DNA from 3 places in the Shewanella sp. SP2S2-4 genome. Region 1 is predicted to be linked to each of the others. Evidence: predicted binding sites of a transcription regulator. Region 1 holds the regulator's gene; each other region holds the start of a gene.
The links. The regulator FliA, encoded in region 1, starts transcription of late flagellar genes. The targets are predictions, from matches to a motif close to CTAAAGNTNNNNNNNNNNNNGCCGATA.
Positions count from the first base shown of each region.

Region 1 (3,277 bases):
AATACTTGAAGATGAGCTATGACTTATCTCTATAGGGATGTCTTGTGGGACGGGAGTTTCAACAATGGTTTCAACGACAGGCTCAGGTTCGACAATTTCGACCACCTCTGCAGACGCAACTTCAGATGGCAATGGCGCACCTGAACTCAGCATTTTAAGCCTAGCCAACAAACCCGAATCGGCAGGATCTTGCTGCTCGCCCTGCTGCGTTTGAGCAAACATGGTATTAATTGCATCAACAGCCTGCAAAATAATGTCCATCAGCTCTGCATTGACGCTACGTTTGCCAGTCCGTAATAAATCGAAGGTATTTTCAGCCTCATGACACACATCGACCATGGGAGTTAAGCTAAGAAAGCCTGCGCCACCTTTAACGGTGTGGAACCCTCTAAAAATGGCGTTTAGCAAGTTAGTGTCATCAGGATTATTTTCAAGCGCAACGAGTTGCTCTTGCAGAAGCTCTAAAATTTCACCGGCTTCGATTAAAAAGTCCTGGAGTATCTCTTCATCTACATCAAAGGCCATCAAATTGACTCCCAGTTAGAAACCCAGACTCGATAGAAGATCATCCACTTCGTCTTGACCCGTTACTACATCTTGACGAAGCTCGGCATTCATTATCGGCCCTTCCGCTTCAATATTATTTTTCTGAGCAATCTGACTTTCAATCATAGGCTGCTCACCAAATACCGTCAGCATAGAAACCAGATTACTTTCTACTTCCATAACCAGATCAATAACACGACGTATCATTTGTCCTGTTAAGTCTTGAAAATCTTGCGCCATCAATATTTGATTTAACAATTCACGCAGTCGAGTCGAGTCATTTGAACTACGGGACATAAGATCTTGGACATCGTGGCAAAGAACCTTAAACTCGCTGAGTTCTATTTCTCGGCGCATTAATTTGTCCCAAGATGGCATGACTTTTTGAATATTTACCGTTACGGCATTGGCCAAAGGTAAACATTCTTCTACCGCATCCATGGTTTTATTTGCCGCTTGTTCAGTCATGTCAATAACGTAATTTAAACGTTGTTTGGCATCGGGAATTTCTGTATTGGCTAATTCAGCTAGACGATTATCAACTTGAAAATCCATTAAAGCGCTATGAAGTTGCCGAGTTAATTTCCCTACCTCTTCAAATAATTCTCGTTGCAGTGGAGCAGCAAGCTCCCGAAATAAATCATCTGCCTGACGTTGCTCACCGACACTTAATAATTCAACCAAGTGCTGAGCTTGTTCGAGCGTGATGAGCCCTGATGTTTGTGACTTCATAGCTCATCCTTGCTCAAGCGAGTCGTTCGAATATTTTATCTAGCTTCTCTTTCAGCGTTGCAGCGGTAAAAGGCTTAACCACATATCCATTCACTCCCGCTTGAGCGGCAGCGATAATCTGTTCACGTTTTGCTTCAGCTGTCACCATTAATACGGGTAAATGCTTTAGCGAATCATCTGCGCGAATTGCTTTTAACAGATCGATGCCTTGCATACCGGGCATATTCCAATCTGTAACAACAAAATCAAAATCCCCCTTTTGCAACATCGGCAGGGCTGTTGAGCCATCGTCTGCTTCTTGGGTATTGTTAAACCCCAAGTCTCGCAACAAGTTCTTGATGATACGCCTCATTGTCGAAAAATCGTCAACAATGAGAATCTTCATATTCTTGTCCAAGGTTTCCTCCGGTGAGCTGACATTCTGTGCTCGATTAATAATTATACTTATGTCCAGTGCTTGAGTTTAGCTTTCAATCGCAACATTGCCTGACTTAATATCTGGCTAACACGCGATTCACTGACCTCAAGAATGGCGCCAATCTCTTTTAAATTCAATGCTTCATCGTAGTACAGGGATAACACTAATGCATCTCTTTCAGGCAATAATTTAATTGCCTCAACCAGCGCAGAATGAAATTGGTTCTCAGCTAATGCTTCAAATGAGTCATCATCGGACCGATCACTCACTGTAAGTATATCCTGAGATACGCCTAAGTCTTCTATCCCTATGATTTTTCCGACAGAAACATCGTTAAGAATATGATGGTACTCATCGAGCGTCATATCAAGTTTTTCTGCAATTTCTGTGTCGCGTGCATCACGGCCCAGTTCTTGCTCTAACTCATCAATAGCATGTGCAACCTTGCGGTTATTACGATGAACGGAACGAGGCACCCAATCACCACGGCGAATTTCATCTAACATCGCCCCTCGTATACGTATGCCGGCGAAGGTTTCAAATTTCGCACCCTTGCCACCATCAAACTTGGATGATGCTTCTAATAAACCCATCATCCCAGCTTGGAGTAAATCATCTAGCTGCACTGAGGCAGGTAGTCTGGCGAGTAAATGATGCGCAATTCTTTTAACCAACGGAGCATACTGTTCAACGATCGACGATTTATTGTCTAAACAAGTATACGCAGCGGCTTTATTCACTCGTTTTTTCCTCTTGAAAATCTGGTCGTTGAACTAAACGCTCAACGAAAAACTCCAAATGCCCACCAGGTTGCTGCGGTACAGGCCAGCTTAGAATTTTATTTGCCAACCCTTGATACGCAATCGCTGCTGGTGATTTAGGATACGCTTCAACCACCAATTTTTGTTTACGAACTGATTTACGTAAGTTTTCGTCAAATGGGATTGTTGCAACCAATTCAAGGGCGACATCCAAAAATCTGTCGGTCACTTTACTGAGTTTAGCAAATAATTCCATACCTTCGCGTAAACTACGCACCATATTGGCAACTATTTTAAAACGGAACACGCCATGCTCACGGCTGAGGATTTTTATCAGGGCATAGGCATCGGTAATTGATGTGGGTTCATCACAAACAACGACCAGCACATCCTGCGATGCACGTGAGAAACTGAGCACCATATCTGAAATCCCAGCAGCAGTATCTACGACTAGAATATCAAACTGAGTCCGCATCTCACTAAATGCGCGAATTAACCCGGCATGTTGCGCTGGGCTTAATTCCACCATCCCTTGTGTTCCTGAAGTGGCTGGCACTATGCCAATCCCTTTAGGGCCACGAACGATAATATCGTCAAGCTCTGCATCACCAGAGAGAACATGGGAGAGGTTACGCTCGGCACGAATACCCAGCATGACATCGACGTTTGCTAAGCCAAGGTCAGCATCAAGTACCAAGACACGCTTGCCTTTTTCGGCTAATGCCACAGCTGTATTAATGGAAACGCTGGTTTTACCAACGCCACCTTTACCACCTGTGACCGCGATTACTTTCACTTTTTCGTTATAGGGTTGATTCAT
Region 1 is NZ_JAUOER010000012.1:8,081-11,357, forward strand. Features, by position in the region: gene Q4Q54_RS11340 (chemotaxis protein CheA) at 1-525, opposite strand, end outside; gene Q4Q54_RS11345 (protein phosphatase CheZ) at 541-1,278, opposite strand; gene cheY (chemotaxis response regulator CheY) at 1,292-1,675, opposite strand; gene Q4Q54_RS11355 (RNA polymerase sigma factor FliA) at 1,723-2,436, opposite strand; gene Q4Q54_RS11360 (MinD/ParA family protein) at 2,429-3,277, opposite strand, start outside.

Region 2 (3,277 bases), 140 kb from region 1:
TTGAGGGCGCCGACATTTTCAGAGATCGACATTTCGTTGTCGTTCAATACCACGAGCATGTCATTGTGCAAGTCGCCAGCGTGGTTCATGGCTTCAAATACCATGCCGCCTGTCATGGCGCCATCGCCGATCACGGCAACGACTTTACGACCCGCTTGCTCTTTTTCAGCGGCAATCGCCATCGCCAGCGCGGCGCTGATAGACGTGCCTGAATGCCCAACGCTGAAAGTATCGTATTCACTTTCTTCACGCCATGGGAAAGGATGCAAACCATCTTTTTGTCTAATGGTGTGCATCTTGTCACGGCGACCCGTAAGAATTTTATGGGGATAAGCCTGATGGCCCACATCCCAAATCAGCCGATCAAAAGGGGTGTTGTAGACATAGTGCAGCGCAACAGTGAGTTCCACTGTGCCGAGCCCAGAGGCAAAATGTCCGCTGGATATGCCAACAGACTTAAGAAGGAACTCGCGCAGTTCGTCGGCTACTTGTGGTAAAAGTGCCTGAGGAAGCTGGCGGAGTTCATTAGGGGTGTTGGCCTGCGCCAACACGGGAAACTGAGAAATGTCCAAACTCATAGCGAGATACTTCGACTCTTATTATATTCTTCGCTCAATGATATAGCGGGCGAAGTCTGCAATTAACTGGCTATTGTATGGCAATTTAGCCAGCGCTGATAGTGCCTCTTGGATCAGTTGTTTGGCGGTGTCTTGTGCACCTTGTAGTCCAAGTAGTTGTGGAAACGTACTCTTATTCGATTCAGTATCAGAGCCTTGCGGCTTACCGAGTTCTTCGGTGGTGGCTACTATGTCAAGGATATCGTCTTGTACTTGGAAGGCGAGTCCGACCGCACGGGCAAAATCCATCATAGCAGCATACTGATCTTTTGGCGCGTTCGCGGCGATTAACGCTAACTCAACAGCGCAGCTGATAAGGGCGCCCGTTTTCATATTATGTAACTGAGTTAATGCTTTAAGATCAATATGTTTATCTGTTGAGGCTAAGTCTATCGCTTGGCCGCCACACATGCCACGATAACCTGAGGCTTTTGCCAATACTCTGACCATAGCGATATGTTGCTCGCTGCTGATCCCAGCTACCGCTTCGGTGACAATTTCAAAGGCTAAGGTCTGCAGTGCATCCCCAGCTAAAATGGCGGTCGCTTCATCAAACGCGATATGCACTGTGGGCTGACCACGGCGCAGCTCATCATCATCCATGGCGGGTAAATCGTCGTGGATCAATGAATAAGCATGGATACATTCAATGGCTGCGGCGCAAGCATCTAATTTTTCGAGCTCGACCCCAAACATGCGTCCGACACTGTATACAAGGAAAGGTCGAATGCGTTTGCCACCCAATAAGGCGCCGTAAGTCATGGCAGCTTTTAATTGGGGAGCGGTATCTTCAAGCGTACTAAAACGCTGTTTTAATTGATTATCAACCCGTTGTTGAAATTCTTGAATGGCACTGACTAACACGCTTATTCGCCCTCAACGGCATAGGTGGATAGGGGCGCATTTTCATCTTGTTTCAGTAAAATGGCCACTTTTTGTTGGGCTTGTTCGAGTTTTGCTTGGCTATTTCGAACCAGATTGATGCCACGTTCAAATTGTTTTAACGCGTCATCGAGGGAGATATCGCCTTGTTCTAGATCGGCAACAATGCGCTCGAGTTCGCCAAGGGATTCTTCAAAACTGAGATTTTCGGGTTTCTTCGCCACGTTTATGCTTCCTTTGATTTAGCGGACACAAGGTATATCAGGGCGGCTTTAGGGTCAAATTCAGACTAAAGATATTTGCTCAATAGCACGCTTTGTTACTGAAATTTTTTCAGAAAATATAAATTGTCGCTAAACTTGCTTAGTGTGTGTCCGATAACTGACAATAGTATCATCATTTGTATGGTAATTTTTAACTTGATAGACAAGGCTCGCATGTGTGTCGTTGGGATTATCTTACTCAGTGGAACTGCTGAGTGTTATTGCTTACCTAGGGTGAGTATTATGTCGTTTATTACGAAAAGTGAGGAGCCGTTGTGGATTTAGCAACAGTAATTGGAATTGTGGGTGCCTTTGGTTTCATCTTAGGGGCAATGGCCACCAGCGGCGGTTTAATGATTTTCGTTGATGTACCTTCGATTCTTATTGTTTTCGGTGGGTCCTTCTTCGTAGTGATGATGAAGTTCAATCTTAAACAGTTTTTTAGTGCGGTAAAAATCGCCGCTAAAGCGTTTATTTTTAAGATTGATAAGCCAGAAGATTTGATTGAACAGTCCGTGACTATGGCTGATGCCGCCCGTAAAGGCGGTTTTTTAGCTTTAGAAGAAGCGCAAATTACCAACAGCTTTATGCAAAAAGCCGTCGACATGCTCGTTGATGGTCACGATGGTGAAGTGGTGCGCGCTGCCTTAGAGAAGGATATCGCCCTGACCGAAGAGCGCCATCGTACTGGGATCGGCATTTTTAGAGCCTTCGGTGACGTAGGTCCTGCAATGGGCATGATAGGTACGCTGGTGGGTCTTGTGGCCATGCTGTCAAACATGTCAGATCCTAAATCCATCGGCCCTTCAATGGCGGTGGCCTTGTTAACCACCTTATACGGCGCTATGGTCGCCAACATGGTTTGTCTTCCTATCGCGGATAAGTTAACGCTTAGGATGGGTGAAGAAATGCTGAACCGTAACTTGATTATGGATGCGGTATTGGCGATTCAAGACGGACAAAACCCTCGGGTGATTGAAGGCTTCTTGAAAAATTATCTGGCTGAGAAAAATCGCAAAATAGATACAACGGACGGAGAGTAGCCCATGGCTAAGGCTAAGTGCAACTGTCCACCGGCCGGAGCACCGATGTGGTTGGCGACCTTTGCTGACTTGATGTCGCTGTTGATGTGTTTCTTCGTGTTGTTATTGTCATTTTCCGAAATGGACGTAATGAAGTTTAAGCAGATCGCGGGCTCAATGAAGTATGCCTTTGGTGTGCAAAATAAGGTGGAAGTCAAAGATATCCCGAAGGGGACGTCAGTGATTGCCTTAGAATTTAGACCAGGACGTCCCGATCCCACCCCGATTGAAATAATCAACCAACAAACCAATGAAATGACGGAACCTGTATTGGATTACCAAGCGGGTGAAGACGACAGTGCGGGCGGCGTGCAGCAGCAAAGTGGTTCCCAGCGTGGCGGCGAAGCCACTGCAACAGCGCAGGAAGTGGCTGATGCGGTTAAGGCCGAAGCGGCAGCGGCGCAGGATAAGATCAATCAAGAAGTGAAGAAGA
Region 2 is NZ_JAUOER010000012.1:144,807-148,083, reverse strand. Features, by position in the region: gene dxs (1-deoxy-D-xylulose-5-phosphate synthase) at 1-578, opposite strand, end outside; gene ispA ((2E,6E)-farnesyl diphosphate synthase) at 600-1,481, opposite strand; gene xseB (exodeoxyribonuclease VII small subunit) at 1,484-1,723, opposite strand; gene pomA (flagellar motor protein PomA) at 2,038-2,805, shown strand; gene Q4Q54_RS11935 (flagellar motor protein MotB) at 2,809-3,277, shown strand, end outside.
Region 2: pomA (flagellar motor protein PomA) is a predicted target of FliA. The motif match lies at 1,853-1,879, and genes of this name have one in related genera.

Region 3 (3,277 bases), on a different contig from region 1:
GAATGATCGACAAAATGACATTGGCCGCCATAGAAAGTGATCTGTTCAATCTTCTTTTTAGCCGTACTTTTAGGCATCACGGCAATAAAAGGTAAACCGAGTAAGCGGGCAAAATAGGCTTCAGAAATCGCCGTGCTGCCCGATGAGGATTCGATAATCGGCGTGCCTTGTTTAATCCAGCCGTTACACAGGGCATAGAGGAAGAGTGAGCGGGCGAGGCGATGCTTTAAGCTGCCTGTCGGGTGGGTACTTTCATCTTTAAGATAAATATCTATGCCATCGAGCATAGGTAATTCAAGCTTAATCAAATGGGTATCGGCGCTGCGCTGAAAATCCGCTTCAATCTTGCCTATCGCATGGGCTTCCCACGTTGGGCAGAGTCTGTGAGCGCTGTGTGAGTCAACTGGCGGTTGAATTGTGTTAGATATCATCATAGTCACTTCGAAAGGGATCATTTTTAGAGCATATCACAGGGACGGGTAAAGCGGTTTTATTGGATCTGCTTGGCGTTACTCGTTTGGGATCATTAGCTTGAAGTAGAGCTAGGCGTGATTGATGTTAAAGACAAATATCGCGAACTAAAAAGATGACTTCAAACAGAAGTGCAGTTAAATACAAGGAATGTAATCAGAACAAAAATGAATAGACGAAGCTAATGAAGTTAAAACTGGAATAGAAAAAACGGAAGTTGAACAAGAGGGATATAGATAATGAAAGAAATGGTGGAGGGAGAAGGATTCGAACCTTCGAAGGCTGAGCCGTCAGATTTACAGTCTGATCCCTTTGGCCACTCGGGAACCCCTCCACAAACTTTCTTTACTTTTAAAACTGAACCAAACATTGGCCATGTTTGGTATTTGAAAATGATTATCTGCGTTAGAGATAAAGATGGTGGAGGGAGAAGGATTCGAACCTTCGAAGGCTGAGCCGTCAGATTTACAGTCTGATCCCTTTGGCCACTCGGGAACCCCTCCACGAATACCTTTAACGCTTTTGTAAAACTCTACATCATTTTCGAACAACACTCATAAACTTACAGTGCAAATGGTGGAGGGAGAAGGATTCGAACCTTCGAAGGCTGAGCCGTCAGATTTACAGTCTGATCCCTTTGGCCACTCGGGAACCCCTCCTCAATTGCGGCCGCCATAGTAGTCAGAAACCTTTTGCATGTAAATACCCAATTTAAAAATTTTCCTAAAGTTATGCATCAAATGGTCGATTAACTAACAACGAATTGTTTTGACGATGTTTTTTTATGCAAATTGATGTTCCTTTAGTCAACGAAGCCCAAATTGGCACCCGCTTAAATGCGGCGATAGAAAACGACAGACGGGGCGAATTCGCCCTGTTGCTGTCGTTACTGTCGGTTGACGCACGGGACATGGCGCAATTTCAATGGCAAAAAGATCTCGATATGGCGCAAAAATTACAGCGTCAGTTCGAATTACCACCACAGCAAAGCTTAATGGCGGATTTATCCTCAGCCGAACCTGTAGTCGATAACAGCAGTATTTTTATGGCGCAAGGTCCGCGGGCATTTCAATTACAGCAGGCACTACGACCGGAAGCCTTAGTGATCCGAGGCGGTGAGAGCGTTGCAATGGCCGAGGCCCTGAGTAACTGTGATCATGTCACCCAGCTCAGGCAGCGGGGCCAACTCAGCGCGCCTAAGGTTGAAATCATGCATTTTGCCGATCAATTGGCAATCCAACGTAATCTCGTGCCTCTGCTCGCTTCCGCCTAGTTACCCATTTCCAGCAAGTCCTCTACAATACCAATAGCGTCAATCTGCGCCATTTCAGTAAATAAGCGTGAGCTAAAGCCAGTTATCTTGAGGCTTAATTACCTATAATTCTGATTAACCTATCGAGTTACCCACTTACCGCGCAAATAAATTAGCGGCATAGTTTAGTGATGCCGTTAATCAGTCGCTTTATAAATAAGGAATACAGATGAAAGGCATAATAGAAGCACAGAATCCGGCAGTGAATGATACTTGCACCGATTGTGGCAGTTTTGTCGATATCGGCGCCGTCATTGATGAACACGATACCTTATTGACGTTAAATTTTGTTGGCGATAGCGCGCAAACAGATGCCGAAAGTATGGCGAGCCGCGCCCAAGCTCGATTTGCTGAAGTACAAACTGAGTTTGTGACCACGGCGGCGGGTATCGATTTACTGCTGACCTTTGGTGTGAGCGCCGAGAAAATGATTTTCCAATTGGAAAACGGTTTATAAGTTTTTGTGCAGCACTTTTAGTGGATAGATTTTAGCGGATAGAATTCGAGCTTAATCGTTTTAACTGTCTAAAAATGCTGCAGTTGTTAACTGAATTGTAATAAATTGTGCCACATGTTGCTGCACTTACAATAGATAGTGTAATCTGCCTCCAAATAAGAATAATTCAATCAGCTTAATTGCACATTTCAAGGTACTTTTGCGCGTAGCAAAGACCTTTAGCCCAACACGAAGTTTTGTAGGGAATCAGCGTGAAACGACGTCAGCATCAGCATTTATTGGAGTCTTTGGTTCAGTCAACTGCAAAACAGCAGGGCGATTTCACCAAGACAGCAGAGTTAGCCACAGAGTTGTTGTGCCAGAATTTAGCGGTTTCTTTGGTGTCAGTGTGGACGTTTTCAGCTGATCAACAAACCCAAACACTCGTTGCACAATTTGGTTCTATGATGTTGCAAGACATTCATAGGCCTAAACTATTACAAGCTTGTCCCCGTTATGTGCACGAGCTTAAAACCCTGCGCCATATCGATGCCGGCAATGCCCTGACCGATCCCCGTTTAAGTGAATTGGCAGAGTGCTACTTTATCCCGCGGCACATCAATTCAACTCTCGACATCGCCATTCGCATTAATGGTCGTCTCGAAGGTGTGCTCTGCATCGAGCGGGCGCAATTCACTCCCCATTGGCACGACAGCGAAATCCACCTGTCGTGCCAGATGGCCGATCAATTAGCCCTGACCTTAGCGACAAAACACAGCTACGACAAAGAAGAAAGTTTGAGCCTATTTCGCTGCGCGACGGAGCAATCACGGCAGATCAGTATGCTCATTAATTTGCATACTGAAAAAGTCGAGTATGTGAATCAGGCACACAGTAAAATCACTGGCATGCCCCGTGAGCAGATAATCGGCGCAAATATCCGTGAATTGGCTTTTTTTAAGCAGCATGCCCAATTAGCCGAGCAAACCCTAGCGCAGATATTTAGGGGCGAGATTGCCAAAGGCGAAGTGCAGTTTAGTCGTGCCGATGGCAGCCGC
Region 3 is NZ_JAUOER010000017.1:71,038-74,314, reverse strand. Features, by position in the region: gene Q4Q54_RS14365 (PLP-dependent cysteine synthase family protein) at 1-455, opposite strand, end outside; tRNA gene Q4Q54_RS14360 (tRNA-Tyr) at 721-805, opposite strand; tRNA gene Q4Q54_RS14355 (tRNA-Tyr) at 890-974, opposite strand; tRNA gene Q4Q54_RS14350 (tRNA-Tyr) at 1,046-1,130, opposite strand; gene Q4Q54_RS14345 (VC2046/SO_2500 family protein) at 1,256-1,744, shown strand; gene Q4Q54_RS14340 (DUF406 family protein) at 1,953-2,240, shown strand; gene Q4Q54_RS14335 (EAL domain-containing protein) at 2,492-3,277, shown strand, end outside.
Region 3: Q4Q54_RS14345 (VC2046/SO_2500 family protein) is a predicted target of FliA. The motif match lies at 1,195-1,221, and genes of this name have one in related genera.